4 regions of the Providencia sp. 2.29 genome follow, and region 2 is predicted to be linked to each of the others. Evidence: predicted binding sites of a transcription regulator. Region 2 holds the regulator's gene; each other region holds the start of a gene.
The links. Region 2 encodes CRP, which controls carbon source genes, mostly activating them, when cyclic AMP is high. Its sites were predicted from a motif close to ATGTGANNNNNNTCACAT; they were not measured.
Positions count from the first base shown of each region.

Region 1: the regulator CRP is predicted to act here: its motif matches at 3,184-3,201, upstream of I3B46_RS07620 (NupC/NupG family nucleoside CNT transporter).
Region 3: the regulator CRP is predicted to act here: its motif matches at 2,951-2,968, upstream of deoC (deoxyribose-phosphate aldolase).
Region 4: the regulator CRP is predicted to act here: its motif matches at 2,280-2,297, upstream of I3B46_RS02960 (NupC/NupG family nucleoside CNT transporter).

Region 1 covers NZ_CP065420.1:1,718,559-1,724,369, reverse strand. The annotation lists tRNA gene I3B46_RS07645 (tRNA-Ala) at 1-18, shown strand, start outside; tRNA gene I3B46_RS07640 (tRNA-Ala) at 57-132, shown strand; gene I3B46_RS07635 (SDR family NAD(P)-dependent oxidoreductase) at 336-1,088, opposite strand; gene I3B46_RS07630 (MarR family winged helix-turn-helix transcriptional regulator) at 1,221-1,637, shown strand; gene I3B46_RS07625 (DUF3820 family protein) at 1,648-1,863, opposite strand; gene I3B46_RS07620 (NupC/NupG family nucleoside CNT transporter) at 1,933-3,117, opposite strand; gene ligA (NAD-dependent DNA ligase LigA) at 3,349-5,364, opposite strand; gene zipA (cell division protein ZipA) at 5,422-5,811, opposite strand, start outside.
Region 2 covers NZ_CP065420.1:372,914-378,724, reverse strand. The annotation lists gene murP (PTS N-acetylmuramic acid transporter subunit IIBC) at 1-146, shown strand, start outside; gene I3B46_RS01625 (LysE family translocator) at 188-793, opposite strand; gene I3B46_RS01620 (hydrolase) at 891-1,871, shown strand; gene I3B46_RS01615 (YheU family protein) at 1,868-2,086, shown strand; gene I3B46_RS01610 (phosphoribulokinase) at 2,144-3,010, shown strand; gene I3B46_RS01605 (OsmC family protein) at 3,084-3,488, opposite strand; gene crp (cAMP-activated global transcriptional regulator CRP) at 3,793-4,425, shown strand; gene I3B46_RS01595 (hypothetical protein) at 4,621-5,595, shown strand; partial or broken gene I3B46_RS01590 (IS5/IS1182 family transposase) at 5,621-5,755, opposite strand.
Region 3 covers NZ_CP065420.1:549,641-555,451, forward strand. The annotation lists gene rtcR (RNA repair transcriptional activator RtcR) at 1-205, shown strand, start outside; gene rnz (ribonuclease Z) at 305-1,219, shown strand; gene deoR (DNA-binding transcriptional repressor DeoR) at 1,313-2,092, opposite strand; gene deoC (deoxyribose-phosphate aldolase) at 2,139-2,807, opposite strand; gene rbsK (ribokinase) at 2,979-3,899, shown strand; gene I3B46_RS02365 (DUF2750 domain-containing protein) at 3,990-4,394, opposite strand; gene I3B46_RS02370 (mechanosensitive ion channel family protein) at 4,585-5,604, shown strand.
Region 4 covers NZ_CP065420.1:685,740-691,550, reverse strand. The annotation lists gene deoC (deoxyribose-phosphate aldolase) at 1-361, opposite strand, end outside; gene I3B46_RS02960 (NupC/NupG family nucleoside CNT transporter) at 839-2,113, opposite strand; gene I3B46_RS02955 (metal-dependent hydrolase) at 2,418-3,200, opposite strand; gene I3B46_RS02950 (patatin-like phospholipase family protein) at 3,193-4,347, opposite strand; gene I3B46_RS02945 (BON domain-containing protein) at 4,549-4,959, opposite strand; gene prfC (peptide chain release factor 3) at 5,239-5,811, opposite strand, start outside.

The DNA of each region.
Region 1 (5,811 bases), 1.3 Mb from region 2:
TCCCGCTTAGCTCCACCATCTAATTCCCTGTTAGGTGGTATCAAAATCATTTTGTTGGGGCTATAGCTCAGCTGGGAGAGCGCTTGCATGGCATGCAAGAGGTCAGCGGTTCGATCCCGCTTAGCTCCACCACCTTATATCCTGTCAATAGTTAGTCAGCCTATCTCTGTTTTATCCCAATATAATAGATTGGTTCGGGATGTCATCCGGTTTTACTTCAGAAAAATAGCCGCTATTGAGATATAACTCTTCCTCATACTATGGCTGTTTTTGATGCACTTCTTGTAAGAAGAAGTGGTTGCGGCTAGCCATGAATATCTATCACCACCGCATCCCTATTGTGCCGTATATCCCCCATCGACGGGTATAAATGCCCCTGTAATAAAACTGCTATCATCAGAAAGTAAAAATGCGACTGTTTTTGCGATCTCTTCACGCGTTGCCATGCGCCCCATTGGGTGAGTCGATGCCATCCATTCTTGAGTTTCTGTTGGTAGATTCATTATATTTGGCGTTGCGACATAACCAGGACCGATAGCATTAATCCTCACCCCTTTTTGAGCATACTCTAGTGCCGTTGCACGAGTTAGACCTAAAACAGCATGTTTTGCCGCTGTATAAGGTGAAATACCCGCAATACCAGTCACGCCATTACATGCAGATAAGTTCACGACGGCTCCGCCTCCCGCCCTGACGATTGCAGGTAATCCGTATTTTAATCCATAAAAAGTTCCACTCACATCAGTTGCGATAACGGCATCCCAATCCGCTAGTGGATAATCCTCAATAGTAACGCCATGAGGTCCTGTGATCCCTGCATTATTAACCAAATAGTGTAACGCCCCACACTGCTGCTCAATTTGTGTAATTGCTGCTTTAAATTGCTCGTGACTTGTCACATCCATCACTAAAGGAATAACACGTTCGCCACTTTGGTCTATCTTATTGGCTGCTGTTTGTAATGATATTTCGTTGCGTCCTGTTATAAACACCGTCGCACCACATTGGTATAAATGTAGTGCAATTTCTTCACCAACTCCTGTTGATGCGCCTGTTACTAAAGCGACTTTCTCTTGTAAATTTTGCATACTCCCTCTCAATATGATTAACTAAAGTTAATTAACCACACTGTATATGATTAACTTTAGTTAATCAATAGTCGATTTTATCGGATTGATAAGGCTATACTGTGTCAATAATCACTAACATGATGAAATAACATGGCAAATCAACTCGAAGATGCACTATCACTTTTGCAATGTACCTTGGTTGCGAGGCGTTTAAGCTTTACACCTGAACAGGTCACTTGGGGGCAATATGATGTATTAGAAATACTTCGGCTCAAAGGGGATCAAACACCAGGGCAATTAAGCCAACTGTTAGGCATATCTCGGCAGAATTTATCCAAGTTTCTTCGAGCACTAAAAGCACTTGGGTTCGTGAGCCAATACCAATCTGAACAAGATAAGCGAGAATTAATCACTCACTTAACCGATGAAGGTCGGGATTTTTTACAACGTGCAGCAACAGGCCGAAAAGAAAATGCCGCTAAAGTCAGTAGTGCTTTAACAGCGAATGAACAAGCTTTGTTTATCCAGCTTTCACAGAAAGTCACTGCGGCTTTAGGCCATGACTGACCCAATACAACTAAACTCGTTTTAAAGGCTTTACAAGGCCATCTAGCCCCTCTATTTTTAAGCCTAATGCCATTTCCATCAGTTGCCCTAATCGCCCCTGTGGAAATGCCCCTTTTTTGTAAAACCATAGCAGGTATTCTTCAGGAAGATCGATCAATACACGACCTTGATATTTTCCAAATGGCATCCGCGTGTTTGCCATATCAATGAGATCTTGTTTTTCCATTTTTTCCTCTAAAAGCAAAAACGGCATTCATAATGAACGCCGTTTTACACTTTACCACGCTTTTATGTTTTACAGAATTAAGCCAACAACAGCCGCTGATAGGAAGCTAACTAATGTTGAACCAAACAGCAGTTTCAAGCCAAAACGTGCAACCGTGTTACCCTGTTTCTCATTTAAGCCTTTGATTGCCCCTGCCACAATACCGATTGAGGAGAAGTTAGCAAAAGAGACTAAAAATACCGATAAAATACCGACTGAACGTGTTGATAACGTTGCTGCAACCTCTTTTAGGTCGCCCATTGCGACGAACTCGTTAGTGACCATTTTTACCGCCATGATCCCACCGACTTGCAATGCTTCTTCAGCAGGGATACCTAATATCCAAGCAAATGGGTAGAACACGTAGCCCAGCATGGTTTGGAACTTGATATCAAAAATCGCCATACAGATACCATTTACCATGGCAATCAAAGCGATAAAACCGATTAACATGGCTGATACGATAATCGCAACTTTAAAGCCGGCAAGGATATATTCACCCAACATTTCAAAGAAGCTTTGACCTTCATGAATATTGGTCATCTGTAACTCTTCTTCGGCTTCAGGTGGGTATGGGTTGATTAAGGAAAGGATCACGAAAGTACCAAACATGTTAAGTACCAATGCTGCAACCACAAAGCGCGGTTCTAGCATGGACATATATGCACCAACTATCGACATAGAAACCGTCGACATTGCCGTTGCAGCCATGGTGTACATTCTACGTTCAGACATTTTGCCTAGCTGATCTTTATAGGCAATAAAGTTTTCAGATTGGCCTAATAGCAGTGAGCTAACCGCGTTAAAAGACTCTAGCTTGCCCATACCATTGACTTTAGATAGAACCGTACCGATCACACGGATCACAAGAGGCAGCACCTTAATATGCTGTAAGATACCGATCAGTGCGGAAATAAAGATGATTGGGCAGAGGACTTGCAAGAAGAAAAACGCTAGATTGCCTTCGATCATGCCACCAAAAACGAACTTGGTCCCTTCGGCTGCATAACCTAATAAATGGGTGAAAACACTTGCAACGCCTAGTACGAATGAAGAACCGACATTAGAATTCAAGAAGAAGTATGCTAATGCGATTTGAATAACCAGTAGTTGAAAAACATAGCGTAGTCGTATCGCCTTACGGTTACTACTGGCTAAGACTGCAAGAGCGCCAATTACAACAAGGGATAGAACAAAATGCAGGATCGAGGTCATATGCGACTCCATACAAATTTAATAAAGCGGTTTATGTATCTATTCTATGTAATAGCCGACATTTAAATGAGACGGGAATCACATTAGTATGAAAACGACCCCAGTGTATTTTGCAAAAAATATATACCGATCACATTATTACAGTAAATTCTAATTCTTAGGTGGTAGATTGATACAGATCATATCATTACCCATTTTCTGGGTAATGATACTTCAAACTCTCGTTAATTATTAGGCTTCTAATAAGCGAATTAGCTCATTTTCGTCAATGACAGGTATACCTAGCTCATTTGCTTTTGCCAGTTTTGAACCTGCCGCCTCACCTGCAATGACTAAATGCGTCTTCTTAGAGACACTGCCAGAGACTTTAGCGCCGAGTGCCACTAATTTATCTTTTGCTTCATCCCGTGTCAGTTGGCTCAAAGAGCCCGTCAATACCACGGTTTTCCCTGCAAATGGACTATCTATCGTACTCACATCTACAGCAACAGCTTCTGGCCAATGAATATTCGCCTTATCTATTAACGCTTGAATGACAGTTTGATTATGCTCCTCGCGGAAAAAGTTAACGACATGCTTAGCCACCACATGACCAACATCTTGTACCGTTTTGAGTGACTCCTCATCTGCCGCCATTAGGGCTTCAAGGGTGCCATAATGCGCCGCTAAATTTGCCGCGGTAGCCTCACCGACCTCACGAATGCCTAACGCATAAATAAAACGAGCGAGAGTCGTTGATTTCGATTTATTTAGGGCTTCCACTAAATTTTGTGCCGACTTTGGCCCCATGCGATCTAAACCCGTCAATATCCCTGCACTTAATTGGTACAGATCAGCCGGATTTTTCACATATTCTTTTTCAACTAATTGGTCGATGATCTTATCGCCCATGCCATCCACATCCATCGCACGGCGTGAGACAAAATGTTTCAGTGCTTCTTTACGTTGTGCACCACAAATCAACCCACCAGTACAACGCGCAACGGCCTCACCTTCGACACGTTCCACATCAGAGCCACAGACTGGGCAGTGAGTTGGGAAAACAATTTCTCGGCTATCGGCTGGGCGTTCAGACTCAACAACACTCACAATTTGAGGTATCACATCGCCCGCACGACGGATCACAACAGTATCACCGATATGAACCCCTAAGCGCTCAATTTCATCAGCGTTGTGTAGCGTCGCATTACTGACTGTCACGCCGGCAACTTGAACTGGTTCCAAACGTGCAACAGGCGTAATTGCTCCGGTACGTCCAACTTGGAATTCAACATCTTTTAGCAATGTCATCTGCTCTTGAGCCGGGAACTTAAACGCCGTTGCCCAACGAGGTGCCCGAGACACAAAGCCTAACTCTTCTTGGGTTGCAATGTCGTTAATTTTAATGACGACCCCATCAATATCAAAGCCTAATGTTGGGCGAGCTTTTTCTATCTCATGATAAAAGTCCAATACCGCCTGAGCGCCTGTCCGTAATTGCACATACTCACTTACAGGTAACCCCCACTTCTTAAATTGCATCAGTCGCTCATAATGAGTATCTGGCAGTGTTTCGCCTTCCACCAGCCCCACGCCATAGCAGTAGAACGTTAAAGGCCTTTTCGCTGTAATACGTGGGTCTAATTGGCGTAATGACCCCGCTGCCGCGTTACGAGGGTTAGCGAAAACTTTTCCACCCGTACGGCGCGCTTCCTCATTCAATGCTTCAAAGCCTTTTTGTGGCATAAATACTTCACCACGAATTTCTACCCTAGCAGGAATATTTTCACCCGTTAAACGAAGTGGAATAGCACGAATTGTACGAACATTAGAGGTAATATTTTCCCCCACAGTTCCATCACCGCGAGTAGCGGCTTGGACGAGTTCGCCATTCTCATACAGTAAGCTCACCGCAAGGCCATCTAATTTTAATTCACAACAGAAGGTTTGTTCTTGCTGATCTTTTAATCGGTCTCTCATGCGTTTGTCGAAAGCAAGATAGCTTTCTTCATCAAATACGTTATCAAGCGATAACATCGGTATTTCATGACGTACGGTGTCAAACGCCGCTAATGGAGCCGCACCCACTCGCTGAGTCGGTGAGTCACTGGTGATCCATTCAGGATGTTCCGCTTCGATAGCCTTCAGCTCTTCCATGAGTTTGTCATATTCTGCATCAGGGATTTCAGGTGCATCTAATACATGATATTGATATTCATGATGACGTAATTGTTGTTTGAGTGTATCGAGATGTTGTTTTGTAGTCATGTTTCACCAGTAAAGATAAAAAACCCCCAGTTAAGGGGGTTTCGTTGATTCTGATATTTAATTCAGTGTGTTGCGGATCCGAGCATGGTACACCTCAATTTTCTGAGGTGTGAGCATTTTACGCTCATCATCAAGGACTACCCCCCCCACATCGGAAGCAATACGCTGTGCAGCTTGCAACATCAATTTGAAATTTTGCCCTGCTTCACCATACGATGGCACCATCATAAACATAGAGATACCCGGAGTGGTGAACTCTGACATCGTTTCTGGATCAAAAGACCCCGGTTTCACCATATTAGCAAGACTAAATAAAACCGGCCCTGTTCCCGATGGATGCACATGTCGATGGAAAATACGCATTTCACCGAACTGGAAGCCCGCTTGAAGAATACTTTGCAACAGCGCTTCACCTTGTAGAACTTGCCCCTGAAGTGCAGCTACATG
Region 2 (5,811 bases):
CGGGTCTTGTCGCCATTCCGCTAATGACATCAGCCCAAGGCGTATTTGCAGGAATGGCTGTGTATGTTGGTGGTATTGCTGTTGCTTATGTGTGTGGATTTATTTTCACTTACTTATTTGGCAGCAAAAATATCGATTTAACATAAAGCCAATCAATGCAATGGGGGGGTTATCTATCCCCCCTTTTTTATTCGAGCCAAATTAATGGCACACACGCCGCGGTTAATAGCCCCATCACTAAGTTAAAAATAAACCACGCTCTGCGACTTTTTAGAAAATGGCCGATCAATGCTCCGCCCGCCATCCAGATTAGCCCTGCCACAAAATTAACGGTAACCACCGCAATACTCATGATGATAATGGATTGCACAAACAGTTCTCCGGGTAGACTATAGCTCCCCACAGCACCTAACCCCATCATCCATGCTTTAGGATTTAAAAATTGTAACAAACCACCTTGATACCATTTGATATTTTTTGTTGCTGTCGTTTCTGTTTTTAGTGGCGAATAACGAGCCGTAGCGGTTTTCCATGCTAACCACAATAGGTACGTACTACCCGCGATTTTCATCGCCACATGCAAAGCAGGATAAAGCAATAAAAGCGCTGCAACACCGAAAGCGGAGAGGTAAAGTATTGATTGCATGCCTAACATAATCCCTAATAATAAGGGAATACTGCGACGAAACCCATAATTTGCCGTGCTTGATGTTAATAGCATGTTATTAGGGCCAGGTGTTATTGCTGCAATGAATAGAAATGTAAAAAGAGAAAAAACCAGCCCTAGACTCATTTATAATCAATCCTCAAAAATTGAGCATACTTGCATCATAAAAAAATAACAGTATGTTATGTGCCCTACAAGGGAATTACTAAATTAAATTAAGGCTATGTCAGAAAACTTTCGCCCTATTAATTGGGCTAAAAATCCACATCTTCAAACATTATTGCCAAGAATTTTTCGTAGAACGCCGAAAATCAAACCAATTTGGCAACGGCTAGAGCTACCTGATGGCGACTTTATTGATCTTGCATGGAGTGAAGCTCCCGAACAGGCAAGCAAAAAACCTCGTTTAGTCATCTTTCATGGCTTAGAAGGTAACTTTAAAAGCCCCTATGCGCATGGGATGCTTGAAAGTGCCCAAAAGCAGGGATGGCTGGGTGTGATTATGCATTTTCGCGGTTGCAGCGGCGAGCCTAACCGCCAAAAACGGATCTATCACTCTGGCGAAACCAGTGATGCACGTTACTTTTTGCATTGGTTAAAGCAGACTTGGGGGGATGTTCCGACAGCGGCTGTTGGTTATTCTCTTGGTGGCAATATGTTAGCCTGCTATTTAGCAGAAAATGGTGATGACGCCGATATTGATGCAGGTGTTGTTGTTTCCGCACCTTTAATGCTAGAGCCTTGCTCAATCCGTATGGAAAAAGGGTTTTCTCAATTTTACCAACGCTATTTACTTAATGGATTAAAGCGTAACGCAACACGTAAACTCGTTCGCTACCCGGGTTCATTACCGCTTAATTTGCTACAATTAAAGCAGCTAAAACGTATTCGTGAATTTGATGATGTGATCACCGCAAGAATTCATGGTTTTGAGAATGCGACCGACTATTACCAGAAATGCAGTGCATTACCAAGGCTGCCTCGTATTACAAAACCAACATTAATTATTCACGCAAAAGATGACCCTTTTATGGCACCTGAAGTCGTGCCAGATATCTCACGTTTACCTGCTAATATTGAATACCAAATGACAGAGCATGGTGGGCATGTTGGTTTTGTTAGTGGTAGTTTAAGAAAGCCAGAAATGTGGCTAGAGAAACGTATTCCACAGTGGCTAACACCGTATTTGGATAAACAATCATGATTATTCCTTGGAAAGATTTAGCACCTGAAACTTTGGAAAACCTAATTGAAGCTTATGTGCTCCGTGAAGGAACGGATTACGGCGAGCATGAAAAGACGTTACAGCAGAAAGTGGATGATGTGAAACGGCTGTTAGTTTCTGGGGAAATTGTGCTAGTCTGGTCAGAATTGCACGAATCTGTTAATTTTATGCCTAAAAATCAGTTTCGCCCGTAACCCCGTTTCGCTCATGGCTTAAACAGCGTGGACGTAACGCAACACAGGGAGTCCACGATGTCAAAAAAGCACCCCATTATTGCAATTACCGGTTCTAGCGGTGCTGGAACCACCTCAACAAGTCTGGCATTTCGTAAAATATTCCACCAATTAAATATTCAAGCCGCAACCTTAGAAGGTGATAGTTTCCATCGTTATACTCGGCCTGAAATGGACATGGCTATTCGCAAGGCGAGAGAGCAAGGCCGCCATATCAGCTACTTTGGTCCAGAAGCCAATGACTTCGCCTTATTAGAGCAGACACTGTTAGAGTATGGCTTACATGGTAATGGTAAATCGCGTAAGTACCTGCATACCTATGATGAAGCGGTACCGTATGGGCTTCAACCCGGTACATTTACGCCATGGGAGTCCCTGCCTGCGAACAGTGATATTCTTTTTTATGAAGGCTTGCATGGCGGGGTGGTGACGCCAGAAAATGATGTTGCACAACATGTTGATTTATTGGTGGGCGTTGTACCAATTGTTAACCTTGAATGGATTCAAAAGTTGATCCGCGATACGACCGAACGCGGCCATTCACGTGAAGCCGTCATGGACTCCGTCGTTCGTTCAATGGGGGATTACATCAACTATATTACGCCGCAATTTTCACGTACGCATATTAATTTCCAACGCGTCCCCACTGTCGACACATCAAACCCATTTTCTGCGAAAGCGATCCCTTCACAAGATGAAAGTTTTATTGTGATCCGTTTTAGGGGGCTGGAACAAATTGACTTCCCATATTTACTGTCCATGTTAAACGGCTCATTTATATCAGCAATGAATACCATTGTTGTTCCTGGCGGTAAATTAGGCTTAGCCATGGAATTAATTATGACACCTCTCGTTGAAAAATTAATAAAGCAGAAACACGATTAAGCGCCGATGATGCTTATTATTATTTAATAAATAAGCATCATGAATTAAAAAAATTATATAATTAATAAATAAATTATTGATTCTGGATTTCAAAACTGTGGGTAACTTTAACCGCTTTTTCTAACATTAAAGAGACTGAGCAATATTTTTCAGCCGAAAGTTGAACTGCACGTTCAACCGCTTTTTCCGTTAAATCCGTTCCAGTTACAATAAAATGTAAGTTGATATGGGTAAAATAACGTGGAGCTTCATCGCGGCGTTGTGAGGTTAATTTAACTTCACAACCTTTTACGTCATGGCGGCCTTTTTGTAGAATAGACACAACATCCACTGAACTACACCCCCCAACCGCCATTAACACCATTTCCATTGGACTTGGAGCTTTATCACCTGAATTGCCATCCATCATAACTTGATGGCCTGATGCTGATTCTCCTAAAAATGAGAGACCTTCAACCCATTTAACTCTTGCTTCCATATTTAATTCCCCTAGGAAAATATTTTCTAAAAGATAACATTGTTGCATAAATACTTTCAATCAAATAGCTGCTTTAAGATGCTGAACCGATAAAAGCAAGACTTTCTCGGTTGAATATGTTACAAACAAAGTTCCACCTGATAGGGTTAAGATCAAAACTCAAGGTTTCAATTGATAATATTATAGTGTTGGTATTAACTTGCTCTATAATGCGAATTAATATGCTAAGCTAGTGACTTTAAAAACCAGCCGTTCTCGTTACAATTAACTGAATGGCTGTATTAACATACAGAGGATAACGCTAATGGTTCTCGGCAAGCCACAAACAGACCCTACTCTTGAATGGTTTTTGTCACACTGCCATATTCATAAATATCCATCCAAGAGCACTCTGATTCATCAGGGTGAAAAAGCAGAAACCCTTTACTATATCGTTAAAGGCTCAGTGGCTGTTTTAATCAAAGATGAAGAAGGCAAAGAAATGATCCTCTCCTATTTAAATCAGGGAGATTTCATTGGTGAACTAGGGTTATTTGAAGAAGGACAAGAACGTTCAGCTTGGGTTAGAGCAAAAAGTGCCTGCGAAGTCGCTGAAATTTCTTACAAAAAATTCCGTCAACTTATTCAGGTCAATCCTGATATTCTTATGCGCCTTTCTGCGCAAATGGCAAGTCGCCTGCAAACCACCTCAGAAAAAGTCGGTAACCTTGCTTTCCTTGATGTGACAGGCCGTATTGCACAAACTCTGCTTAATTTAGCGAAACAGCCCGATGCGATGACGCATCCAGATGGAATGCAAATTAAGATCACTCGCCAAGAAATTGGCCAAATCGTTGGTTGTTCACGCGAAACCGTTGGTCGCATTTTGAAAATGCTAGAAGACCAAAATCTGATCTCCGCACACGGTAAAACGATTGTCGTGTACGGTACTCGTTAACCGATATTAGTCTCACCACTTTGGTAAGACCGCGATTGCATAATGGCTTTATATCTTTGATATAGAGCCATTTTTGCTTCAACATCACCGAAAAACCAGAAAATAGCATTAATATCGTTATTTTATATTATTCATATCTACTAAAAAATAAAATCTAGAATAATTAATATACTATTATTTGAAGGTTTTATTAAAATGAAAATAAGTGAACATCGTCCATCCCTAAAATATATCAACCAAACAATCACGGCTCATGCAGAGATGCTAAAGCGTGGCAATATGACCCCTGAGACAATCTCTGAATCATGCCGGATAAAAAGAAATAATTTAGAGGCAAAATATAAGTTTCTTAACGAAACAAATAGCATTAAGCCAATATCAATCACCTTACCTACACCAGTAAAATTCGATGACAACGCATTTAAAGAGCGACAAGCTAAAATCGATGCGGCAATGAATATCGCCAATATCCTAAAGGAGAGTCAACTCCCTTCTCTGCCCTCATTATCGTTACCATTGAACTATTCATTAAAATCGAAGCATTCAACAAATACGATTAAAGAGCATGATTGTAATATGAGTGGTAACCAGTCAGCTCATTCGCTAAATATACCTAGACCCACAACGGATCTTCGACAAAAACTTGAGCAGTTGAGATCTAAATGTGAGAGGGTTGCTGCTAATTTAGATGCTAATAGTTATTCTGCTGAATCACTAAAGGTGAATTCAATGATCCACCTGAAAAAATTAGAACTCAATGCAAGCCTTATTGGCACTGACTACTCAGAGCTGGATTTAGTATGGTATATGGATAAAAAAGCACAAACTCAATCCGAGAAAGAGGCAATAATTAAAAATTTCACGCCCCCAAAACCAATCGCACATCAAAAAGGAAGCCGAATTCCCCTCAAGATACCGACTATCACTCAGGAATTAGATCAACCTAGAAAAAAACGTTCCATTCATCAGGCTACTGACATTATTTCATCTCATTCTCAGGGCAAGGGGCGAGTGATTATCAATGGGCAGGTAAAAAGAGACCTGAGTGGAATGGCATTATCCCCTTCGACTGCCGATCCGCGCAAAACAAATATCGATAAAATGCCAAAGAAAGAAATTAGCATTAATCATACAAAAAATATCAATACAAAAAGTGCTAAGGCATGTTGACCTTTGCTGTTTATTTTTTAATAAATCATATAGGGAGCCACATGACTGAACATGCTAAGGCAATCATGTTTTCATAATTGCTTGTTAATTTGTGATACCGAGTTGCGACGGCTCGGTATTTCTAAATTTACAGGAAGGCATTTTCAACTACGTGCCAATATTACTTGTCCACAGCTCCTTAATTGAGACAGCGATAATTAGATTTTTAGCCCGAAA
Region 3 (5,811 bases), 180 kb from region 2:
AGAAGTTGGCGAAATTGACCTATTTGAGCAGCAACAATTAGCCACAGTATTAGATGTATGCCGTCGCTCATCAAGTCTCTCAGAAGCGGGTAGAGTACTGTTTGCTGTTTCAAGACAGCAGAAAAAGCAGCCGAATGATGCAGATAGGTTACGTAAGTATTTGGCGCGTTTTGGATTAGATTGGGATAAGGTGAAAAAGGCTTAGTGCTTGGCGAAATTGATAAGATACTCAGTAATCTATTAGAAACATTAAGTTTATTTATTATAAAAATAATAAAAACAGTTAAGTATGGAGTGTGAAAAGATGGAGTTAACCTTTTTAGGAACGAGTGCCGGTGTGCCGACCAAAGAGCGTAACGTCACCAGTATGCTATTAAACCTAACAGGCATACGTAAAACATACTGGATGTTTGATTGTGGTGAAGGAACTCAACATCGCATTTTAAATAGCGTATTTAAGGCGCCAAGAATTGAAAAAATTTTTATTACCCATCTACATGGAGATCATATTTTTGGATTACCGGGGCTGTTATGTAGCCGCTCAATGGGGGGATCAACTGATCCATTAACGTTATATGGTCCAAAAGGTTTAAAACAGTATGTCGAAACAGTACTGACCCTGAGCAGCTCTTATATGACTTATCCTCTTGAAATGATCGAAATAGAGCCAGGGCAGTTGTTTGATGATGGTGAGTTAATCGTGACAGCCTACCCGCTTGACCATCGCGTTGAATGCTATGGTTACCGTATTGAAGAACATCCTAAACGAGGTTCATTAGATGTTGATAAATTAGCGCAAGATAACATTCCACGCGGCCCGTGGATGCAAGCGTTAAAGGCCGGTGAAACTATTATGTTAGCCGACGGTCGCCGTGTTAATGGTGCTGATTATTTAGGTAAGCCAAAGCCTGGCAAAGTCATTGCGATTTTTGGGGATACCAAACCAACGGAACAGGCTCTTTTCTTGGCAAAGAATGCGGATGTTATGGTGCATGAAACGACGCTGGAAAATGCGTATCATGAAAAAGCCAATGATCGGGGGCACAGTACCACAGGGCAAGCGGCGCAGTTAGCGCGAGACGCGGGTGTGAAACGTTTTATTGCGACGCATATCAGTGGTCGTTATAGCGCTGAAGATATGCCGATGCTGCTGGCGGAGTGCCAAGCCATTTTCCCTAATACCGAGATAGCGAGCGACTATTTAACCATTAAAATTTAGAGCGATGGCATGGCCTCTTGTTCGCTAATAGATGAACTCGGCACGTTATCATGCGTGTCGAAAAAATAGGCAGTAAATTGGGTATCACTGCTGTCAGTAAATGACTTTCACAAACCCATTGCGGCAATAGGTTTCATATTCATCAGCGAGTTGCCGATTGGTAATAATGACATCAAATTGCGAAAGTTCCCCCATATTGGCCGTGGCGACTTCATCAAACAGGTTGTATTTGGCGAGCAAAATTTTGCGGATTGATTTTTCCATCGCTTTTTTCTTCATTGCTAAATCGTCTAAGTTATAGCATGTGACGCCATAGTGACTATGAATACCGGCAGCCGAGATAAAGGCTTTTTTCGGGTTAATCGAATCAAGGAGAGAAGGTTGGGTCGGGTTATAAAATGAGTCGCTTTTAGGGCGATATTCCCCCCCACAGAGTAATGCGGTGGCATTTTTTTTCTGGCTTAGAGCCAAAAAAACGTTATGTGAATAACAAATCCCTGTAAAGCTTATCTCTTCTGGGATCAAGGCGATTAAGGTAGCCATTTCGATCCCATTATCGAAAAAGATCACATCGTCTTCTGACACCATACTCGCCGCTAAATTGGGGATATGTAGCTCTTCGGTTTGATCGGGGGTAAAGATGTCGGCTTGAGGATCATTTTGTGCCAGTGAGGAAGGTTGGGTGACAGAAACGATATAACCACCAAGCAGAGACATTGGAATAGGCCCTTCGGTCTCGGCATTCAGATCACGGCGGATCGTCATTTCAGAGACTTCAAGTATTCTTGCGGCATCTTTAAGGTGAATTCTTCCTGAGCGTTTAATACATTCACTCAAACGACGAAGGCGTTCTTTTTGTTTCGTTTCTATCACCGAGCAATCCTTTCTTTATTGGCGCGGGCTAACCGCGCCCCAACATTTAGTAGCCATTAGAGGCTACACTGTTTCCCGAAACAATCGCTACACTGGCACTTGCCCCAACGCGATTAGCTCCGGCTTTGATCATTTTTTCTGCGGTTTCGCGATCACGCACACCACCTGATGCTTTAACGCCGATTTTATCACCAACGACTTTACGCATTAACGCGACATGGTGCTCTGTAGCGCCCATTGTACTGAAACCTGTTGAAGTTTTCACAAAACCAACGTTTAATGTGCGGCAAATTTCACAAACTTGGGTGATTTCATCATCGGTTAATAGGCAAGTTTCCAAAATAACTTTTAAAGTTGCCTCACCACAAGCCGCTAAAACGGCGGCAATATCTTGGCGAACGAACTCAAGGTCACCACTTTTTAGCATACCAACGTTAATCACCATATCAACTTCATTAGCACCACGGCGTACGGCTTCTGCGGCTTCAAATGCTTTGGCCTCAGTTAAGCATGCACCGAGCGGAAAGCCTACCACACAACAGACCATAACATCGCTGTTTTTCAGACATTCGCTGGCTAAAGGAACATAACCTGTGTTCACGCAGACAGAAGCAAAGTGGTGCTCTGCGGCTTCGGCACAAAGCTGTTTGATGTCATTGACGGTTGCATTGGCGGCCAACAGAGTATGATCGATATATTGTGCTATATTTTTCATGTAAATTTTTCCTATTGAGAATAGAGAGAGTCAATAATAAGGAATGAAAAAATGTGGCGGATATGACACTTGCTCATTCGTTATTCGCGATCTTAATCACGAATGATATTTATGCAACATGATAATGTTAATATAGTATCACAATGTGATTTATTTAACATGAGAGGCGTTATGGATATAGCAGTTATAGGTTCAAATATGGTCGATCTGATCACTTATACGGATCAGATGCCAAAAGAGGGTGAGACCTTGGAGGCGCCTGCATTTAAAATCGGCTGTGGTGGTAAAGGTGCCAATCAAGCGGTTGCTGCGGCAAAACTTAATTCAAAAGTGATTATGTTAACAAAAGTCGGTGATGATATTTTTGCTGATAACACCATTCGTAATCTTGAGTCTTATGGTATTAACACCCGTTATGTGGAAAAAGTGCCATGTACTTCTAGCGGTGTAGCACCGATTTTTGTTAATCCGAATTCTGCTAATCGCATTCTCATTGTGAAAGGAGCAAATAAATTTTTATCCCCTGAAGATATTGAGCGTGCGGCTGACGATTTGAAAAAATGCAAATTGATCGTATTGCAGCTTGAGGTTCAATTAGAAACGGTTTATCACGCGATTGCTTTTGGTAACAAACATAACATTCCTGTATTGCTGAATCCTGCACCAGCACAGCGTACGTTAGATCTTGATTTTGCTTGTCGTTGTGATTTCTTTGTGCCGAATGAAACTGAGCTTGAGATCCTCACCAATATGCCTGTTGATTCGATGGAAAACATCCGCCGTGCAGCCAAGTCTTTGCTCGATAAAGGGTTGAAAAATCTTATCGTCACGTTGGGTGATAAAGGTGCACTCTGGATGACTCGCGATAACGAGTTGTTGATCCCTGCCATTAAAGTGAATGCGGTGGATACCAGTGGTGCAGGAGATGCTTTTATTGGCTGTTTCTCTCATTATTATGTGCATACAGGCAATATCGCGGAAGCTTTGAAAAAGGCTGTCATGTTTTCTGCATTTAGTGTGACAGGTAAAGGAACGCAATCCTCTTATCCAAGTATTGAAGAGTTTGCTGAATTCGTGCAGCTTAAATCGTGAATCGCTAAGAGCGAGAGTGGCAATTAGGCTGATAAGCTCATAAGGCTGACTCATGTGAGAAAGTTTTATTCCTTATGGTTAATTATCAGCCTAAATCGATGAGCTGCGGTGCTTACACGCTTCAATTAAATCTTGTAATAGCGACTTCGCTTCGGCAATCACATAAGTTTGGCATTGACTGTCTACCATCATGGCAACTGTCATATTTGCGCCATCCATATCTGGCAATATTTCTGTCATAAAGTGGGTCAGTGTTAGCTTGGTTGCCGTACACTTGGCCCATTGACCATTAAGATTACGCTGTGCATAGGCTTGAGCAGGCCAAACAGGTAATAATAAGCGTCTATTATTATCTCGCATGGTAACAAGCTCCTCTTGGCAGAAAATTACCCAAACTTCCTCCCAATCGGCAACTTTACTGACAAAATAGCGGTATTTTTGTTGTAGATTTAATCGAAGTACAGTATCAATTTCTTTGGGATCAGGGGTAAACATTATGCGTTATATCCATATTAGATAGTCTAAAAAAACAGTTGATAATTGTTGAGAAAATCACGTTTAAAGTTGCTATCTTAGTGAGGTTTTTTTATTGCTGCGTTTGATCCATCAAGAGTTTATCGAAAATAGCGTAGTAGACATATAAGTTTTATTAAAAAGTAAAATGGGCAGCTTGGAGCGGTGAGATATGATTGATTCATTACTCGAAAAATATGCCATTGGCGTTACTATCGTTGCGGTGTGTTTAGCCGTGGCTATTATTTTCGAGATGATAAGTAAAAAACGTAGGCATAAGCATAAGAATAAAAGTATTTTTATTCATGTTATTCAGACCGCTGTGCTGTGTAGTATGGTGATGGTTGCCGCTCAATATTTGGATATGGCGGCAACGGATTTTAATTTAACCTTTATTTCAACTCCGCTGATTAATTTCATCACTGTTGCCATCATTGCGATCATTCTCGTGCGTAAGCTGTTTCAGCTCGTCAATAGACTTGAAAAAACGCAAATAAAAAGAGGAAGTGATCCAACCTCTGCACGTATTATCGCTCGAGTCTTTAAAACCACCATTTTTGTCGTAATGGTTTTACTATTTGGCGAACATTTCGGCATGAGCCTATCGGGGTTGATGGCCTTCGGCGGGATTGGCGGCATTGCTATCGGTATGGCCGGTAAAGATATTCTGAGTAACTTCTTCTCAGGGATCATGCTTTACTTTGATAGGCCTTTTAATATCGGCGATTGGGTTAGCTCACCCGACAGAAACATTGAAGGTACGGTGGTTGAGATTGGTTGGCGAATTACTAAAATTATCACCTTTGACCATCGACCCTTGTATATCCCTAACTCACTCTTTTCGTCGATAAGCGTTGAAAACCCTGGGCGTATGACTAACCGCCGAATCAAAACGTCATTAGGTCTGCGCTATGAAGATGCCGATAAAATCGGCGCTATTGTGAGTGATATTCGGACTATGTTGCAACAAGAGCCAAGTATTGATACTGGGCAAACATTATTAGTCTATTTTGATGAGTTTGCGGATTCGTCACTGAATATTATGGTGTATTGTTTTACGAAAACTACCGTGTGGGCCGAATGGTTAGCCGCACAACAAGAAGTCTATTTAAAAATAATTGCCATCGTCAAACAGCATGGTGCGGACTTCGCTTATCCTACACAGACACTGTATATGGAAAAAAACAACTAAGCTCCCAGTTTAGAGAAATTGGCCGACTAATATTCTGCTAATAGGCTTAATGTTAGTCGGTTAATGAATTTCGCACCCATTTTTCCTTGTTTAATGCTGATAACTTAAAAATGGCATAGAAATTTTTTATGCTATTAAACAGTAGGTTATCAAATATTATCTCCTCCCGAAAAATTAGAATTATTCCCGCACTTTATGGCAATTCCA
Region 4 (5,811 bases), 310 kb from region 2:
AATCAAAACCAATTTTTTCGTTCCCAGCCATTAATGCACGATACGGGAAAACCACGTCAACCTCATCTGCACCATAAGCGATTGCCGCACGCGTTTCAGCCAGTGCAATATCAATATCGTCATTACCGTGAGGGAAGTTAGTCACTGTTGCAATACGCACTTCTGGCGTACCTTGCTCACGTAGTGCTTTACGGGCAACAGGGATGAAACGAGGGTAGATACAGATGGCAGCCGTTTGCCCTGCAGGACTTTTCGCTTGATGACACAGTGCAATCACTTTCTCATCAGTATCGTCATCATTCAGGGTGGTTAAATCCATTAGATTTAGTGCGCGTTGCGCAGCTACAGTTAAATCAGTCATAAAAACTCTCCAACTTTGTGAATTCTGTCAGAACAACACGTTCTTTGTTGGCGAGCGGGCTTGGTTCCTTAAAGATGCTACTCGAAAACCCGAATGTAGCAGCTGAATTCCTTCTCACCGCACAATGCCCTAGAGTGTATGCACTCTGAGAACTAGCAGCCCATAGCAGCTAATTTATACCTATTTGACCATGGAACTCGGCTATTTTATGTGCCACAAATCACATTAATTGCCTGAAAGTTACATTGTTAAATACATATTTGTGAACAATGTCTCAATTATACGCTAATTAGTCTCAATTTTATTCTCTCAAATGGCTTTTTATGACTTTTTTTGTCACTTCACGCCATAAATACACTTGATTAAGCGTAGTTCAAAAATAGAAGGATGAAATAAAAAGTAAGAAAGAATATAGCTGAAAATAATGAAATAATAATGAAAGAGAAAGGGCATTTGCCCTTTCTCAAAGATTTGAGGTTATATAATTGCGAGTGTTAGGAAGAAACCAGCAATTGTTGCACTCATTAAGTTAGAGAGTGTACCCGCGAGAACCGCTTTCATACCTAAGCGTGCCACATCACCACGACGGTTTGGCGCCATGCCCCCAAGCCCCCCAAGTAAGATAGCCACAGAAGATAGGTTAGCGAACCCACACAGTGCAAATGAAATAATGGCTTTAGTGTGATCAGACAGAACTTGCTTACCGGCTGCAAGTACATCCGCATCGGCTTTCATGTATTCACCAAAGTTCATAAAGGCCACGAATTCGTTGACAACAATTTTCTGTCCAATAAATGAACCTGCAATTGTTGCTTCACTCCATGACACACCGATCAAATAAGCAATCGGAGCAAACAACCAACCTAGAATTAATTCAAGAGACAGTTCAGGGTAATCGAACCAGCCACCAATACCACCTAAGATACCGTTAATTAGGGCGATTAAAGCGATAAATGCCAGTAACATCGCACCTACGTTCAAGGCCAATTGCATACCGGAAGCAGCACCTGAAGCGGCTGCATCGATAATATTTGCAGGGCGCTCATCTTCAGCAATCAGCTCTGTCGCATTGACATTATCATACGCTTTTTCCGTTTCTGGCACTAAGAGTTTAGCAAACAGTAATCCACCTGGCGCCGCCATGAATGATGCTGCAATCAAGTATTCCATTGGAACACCCATTTGAGCATAGCCTGCCAGTACAGACCCAGCAACAGAGGCCAAACCACCACACATTACCGCGAATAACTCAGAGTTGGTCATGGTAGAGATATAAGGACGTACAACTAATGGTGCTTCCGTTTGCCCAACAAAGATATTCGCTGTTGCAGATAGAGACTCCGTCCTTGATGTGCCAAGTACTTTTTGCAGGCCACCACCAAGAATCTTGATAACCAGCTGCATAATGCCAAGGTAGTAAAGAACGGCAATTAAAGAAGAGAAGAAGACAATAATTGGCAGTACACGTAGTGCGAAAATAAACCCGCCGCCGCCGAATAGTTCAAACATTTTGTCAGAAACAAGGCCGCCAAAAATAAAGTTCATCCCATCTTGGCCATAACTGATGACTTTAGAAACGCCATCAGACATCCCTTGTAATACGCTACGACCTGCTGGTACATAAAGCACGAATGCACCGATAACGATTTGGATAAGGAAAGCCCCGCCAACGGTACGGAGTTTAATCGCTCGACGATTGCTGGAAAATAGTACGGCAATACCAATCAGTACTGCCATCCCAACCAGACTCATAATGAGTTGCATGGAAGTATCCCTGTTCACTTAATGCTAGATTGATGTAGAAAGAGAACCCATAAGTTCCCTTGACTCTTTGTGCGATGATTATACCTAGTCCCTTCCAAGAACCCGCAACCTACGTCACAAATACGCAGTGTAAAAAGTAACAAAAATTCAGTTCTTGTGACCAAAATCACATTTAATTATCAGTTTAGTCTGGAAAGCATCGTAGAACACAAAAAATAGGTGAAAAATCGAACGAGATATGCCGATGGAGGAATATAAACCAACTGTTCACTTAAGTGAATTTTGATGGCCTTTATTTGAGCAGATTAAATAATGATAGGCTATTTATGTAAAGTTGCTGCGCAATTTCATCTGGACTTTCGTGGCGTAGTTCACATAACGACTGAAAAATCCATTGAATGCGCTCAGGGCGATTGGGTTCGCCTTGAAAACCAGAGACAGGCATATCTGGTGCATCCGTTTCAAACACCAGTGAAGTAAGAGGTAACTGAGCTATCGCTTGGCGAGTTTTATTAGCTCGTTCGTAGGTGATGGTGCCCCCTACTCCAATCGAATAACCCAATTTAATAAAGGCTTGAGCCTGAGATAAGCTCCCCGCAAACCCGTGAATAACCCCACATGCAGGAACAGGATAACGGCGCAATATTGCCGCTAATTGGTCATGGCTTTTTCGCGAATGTAAAATAACAGGTCGATCATATTGCTTCGCCAATTTTAGCTGTGCAATCAAGACACGTTGTTGTAAATCAAACAAGGGCTCTTGCATATAGAGATCAAGACCGATTTCCCCTACTGCAACACATTTTGGGCTATGTTGATGGAGATATTCAGCCAATGTTTCCAAGTGGTGTTCTTGAAAAACATTTAAATACAAAGGGTGCAAGCCGATAGCGGCATGCAGTTGTTGATGATCATGTGCTAACCCCCAAACACGCTCAAAATTATCGGCACTGACAGCAGGAATAATAATATCAGTGACCCCTGCCGCTTGAGCAGCCTCTAGGCTTTTATTGATATCACCAATAAAAGGTGGGAAATCAAAATGGCAATGTGTATCAATAAATCGGTTAGTCATTTTTCTCGTTGATCTGTTGCGCCGGCTCCTCATTGGCTGCCACAATTGCGCCCGTCATAATGGCTTGTGCTGTATCGGTCGCTTTTTTCGCTTTACGTTGAGCGACTAATTCACCATCATTCTGCGCATCAGATATCGCCTCTTCATAATCTTGGAGGATCTGCATCTCTTCATGGGCTGCACTTTCAAAACTAAAGCGATTGACGGCATCATTATTCATTGTAAAGCAGTGACCCAATGCGGCAATAAAATAGCGCCCACAACGACGACCGACATGATAATCCTGATTAAGTGCTGATAAGCGGCTTCCTAATGCACTACTTTTTAACGGTGTCGGTGGATAAATTTCAAAAATCTGTAAATCACCCGGTGGATTTTCAATAAACTCTTGAGTACGACGATAACTTTTCAGATGAACTTTTAGCATGGTTGCCATTCGTTGTAGACCATACTTTTCACCTTCTAGCCAGCGAGTCATTCTCTTGACCCATTCAGGGGTAAAGTACATTTGTGAAGGCACCGTACGGATGACGACAATCGTGTCAGCGCCCTGACGATATGCCTCTTCAACTGGTATCGCCGCACTGATCCCACCATCGTGATACAAAGTCCCTTCAAACTCAACCCCCATGCGGTAAAAACCGGGGATCGCACTGGATGCCCGAATGATATCGAGCCATGTATCCGCATTAGGCTTTAAAAATTCGGCTTCAAAATCATCGCTACGGCTTGCCCCCATATAAAACTCACGCCCCGCCTCCATTAACTCAATGCCAGAGGAGATATGCAGAGGAAACTCTTTCGAGGTGCTTTCCACTAACCAATCTAAATCGATTAAATGCCCCCCTCGAATAAAACGCAGTGGGTTGAAAAAGAGTGGGCTTGTCGTATAACGCGTGATCACTCGCCTAGCATAGCCATATTGACCACAGATATAAGCAGAGAGATTTTGTGCTCCCGCCGATGTGCCAATCATGATATCAAAGGGGTTAAAGCCTGTTTTTAAAAACTCATCCAAAACACCGGCCGTAAAAATACCGCGTTGCCCTCCACCTTCACAGATAAGCGCTGTTTTTCCTTTATTTAGCTCATCATAAAAAGCCAAAGGCTCAATACTGCCAAGTGTTACTGATACATGTTTTCCCATCTTCGTCCCCTGACAACCTTCTACACATAGCGATAGGATGCCTATGTATAAACACAGCCCCATAAAGTAAATTGTCACGAATCAACAATGTAAAAACTGAACCTCTCAGTGAGGTTCAGTTTTTAACTTTGAGCAAATTATTTTAGTCGCTCAACTCACCCAATATGTGCTGACTTGAGCTATTGTGCTGGCCGTTATCGATTAATTCGCCACAACTAAACCATTTTGTACTGATTTTACACCTTCAACCATCGAGACAACCTGAACAATTTTATCGACTTGGTTATTCGATTTCACAAACCCAGAGAGGTAAACAACGCCGTTGACTGTCTTCACCGAAATCGAATTACTGTCGATACCACTGGTTGTTAGCAGCTTACTTTTGACCTTAGCAGTGATGGAGGAATCATCCATATAGTTATCGACACTTTTCGCGCCACTGGATATCGCTTCGCTGGTATCTTTCCCTGCAATATCTGCTGTTTTAACTGCGCTATCCCAAGTTTCAGCAGCTTGCTCTTTCAATGGGGAGTTTGCCGATGAGCTACACGCAAATAAGGTCCCACTTAACCCAATAACAATTAAAGAACGTAAAAGTGCTGAATGTTTCATCGGTACCTTCCTTATCAACTACTGTTTTAAGTATTGAAATACCCACTGTATCGCCATAATCGACGTCATACGCCATATGCCTAAGCGCTGTCGCTATTTCAATTGATAACTATAGACTATGGGAAAAGCCCCTTGAAATAAAGTATTCAAACGCAAAAGACAGAGTAATCTGCAATATTTAGATAAAAAAACAGGAGAGTATTCGAAAATGGATGGTTAATTTGGGAAAACCCACTACAAAAAAGGCCTTTCTGTAGTGGGCTTAGCCTGAAAATAAAATTAGTGTTCGCGGGTTTTACGGAATTTGACTTCCGGATAACGCTCACTGGTCAAGTTTAGGTTAACCATGGTTGGAGCGATATAAGAAAGATTATCGCCGCCATCAAGTGCTAGGTTCTGCTCGTTCTTACGCTTAAATTCTTCGAATTTCTTCGCGTCATCACACTCAACCCAACGTGCCGTTGATACGTTAACCGCTTCATAAATGGCTTCAACGTTATATTCACTCTTCAAACGAGATACAACGACATCAAACTGCAACACCCCCACAGCACCAACAATCAAATCATTATTGGTCAGTGGACGGAAAACCTGTACAGCCCCTTCTTCTGACAACTGAACCAACCCTTTAAGCAATTGTTTTTGCTTTAATGGGTCGCGCAAACGAATACGACGGAACAGCTCAGGTGCAAAGTTAGGGATCCCCGTAAATTTCAGATCTTCCCCTTGTGTGAAGGTATCACCAATTTGGATCGTACCGTGGTTATGTAAACCAATAATGTCACCCGCATACGCATTTTCGACATGAGAGCGATCACCTGCCATAAAGGTCAGCGCATCAGAGATGACGAC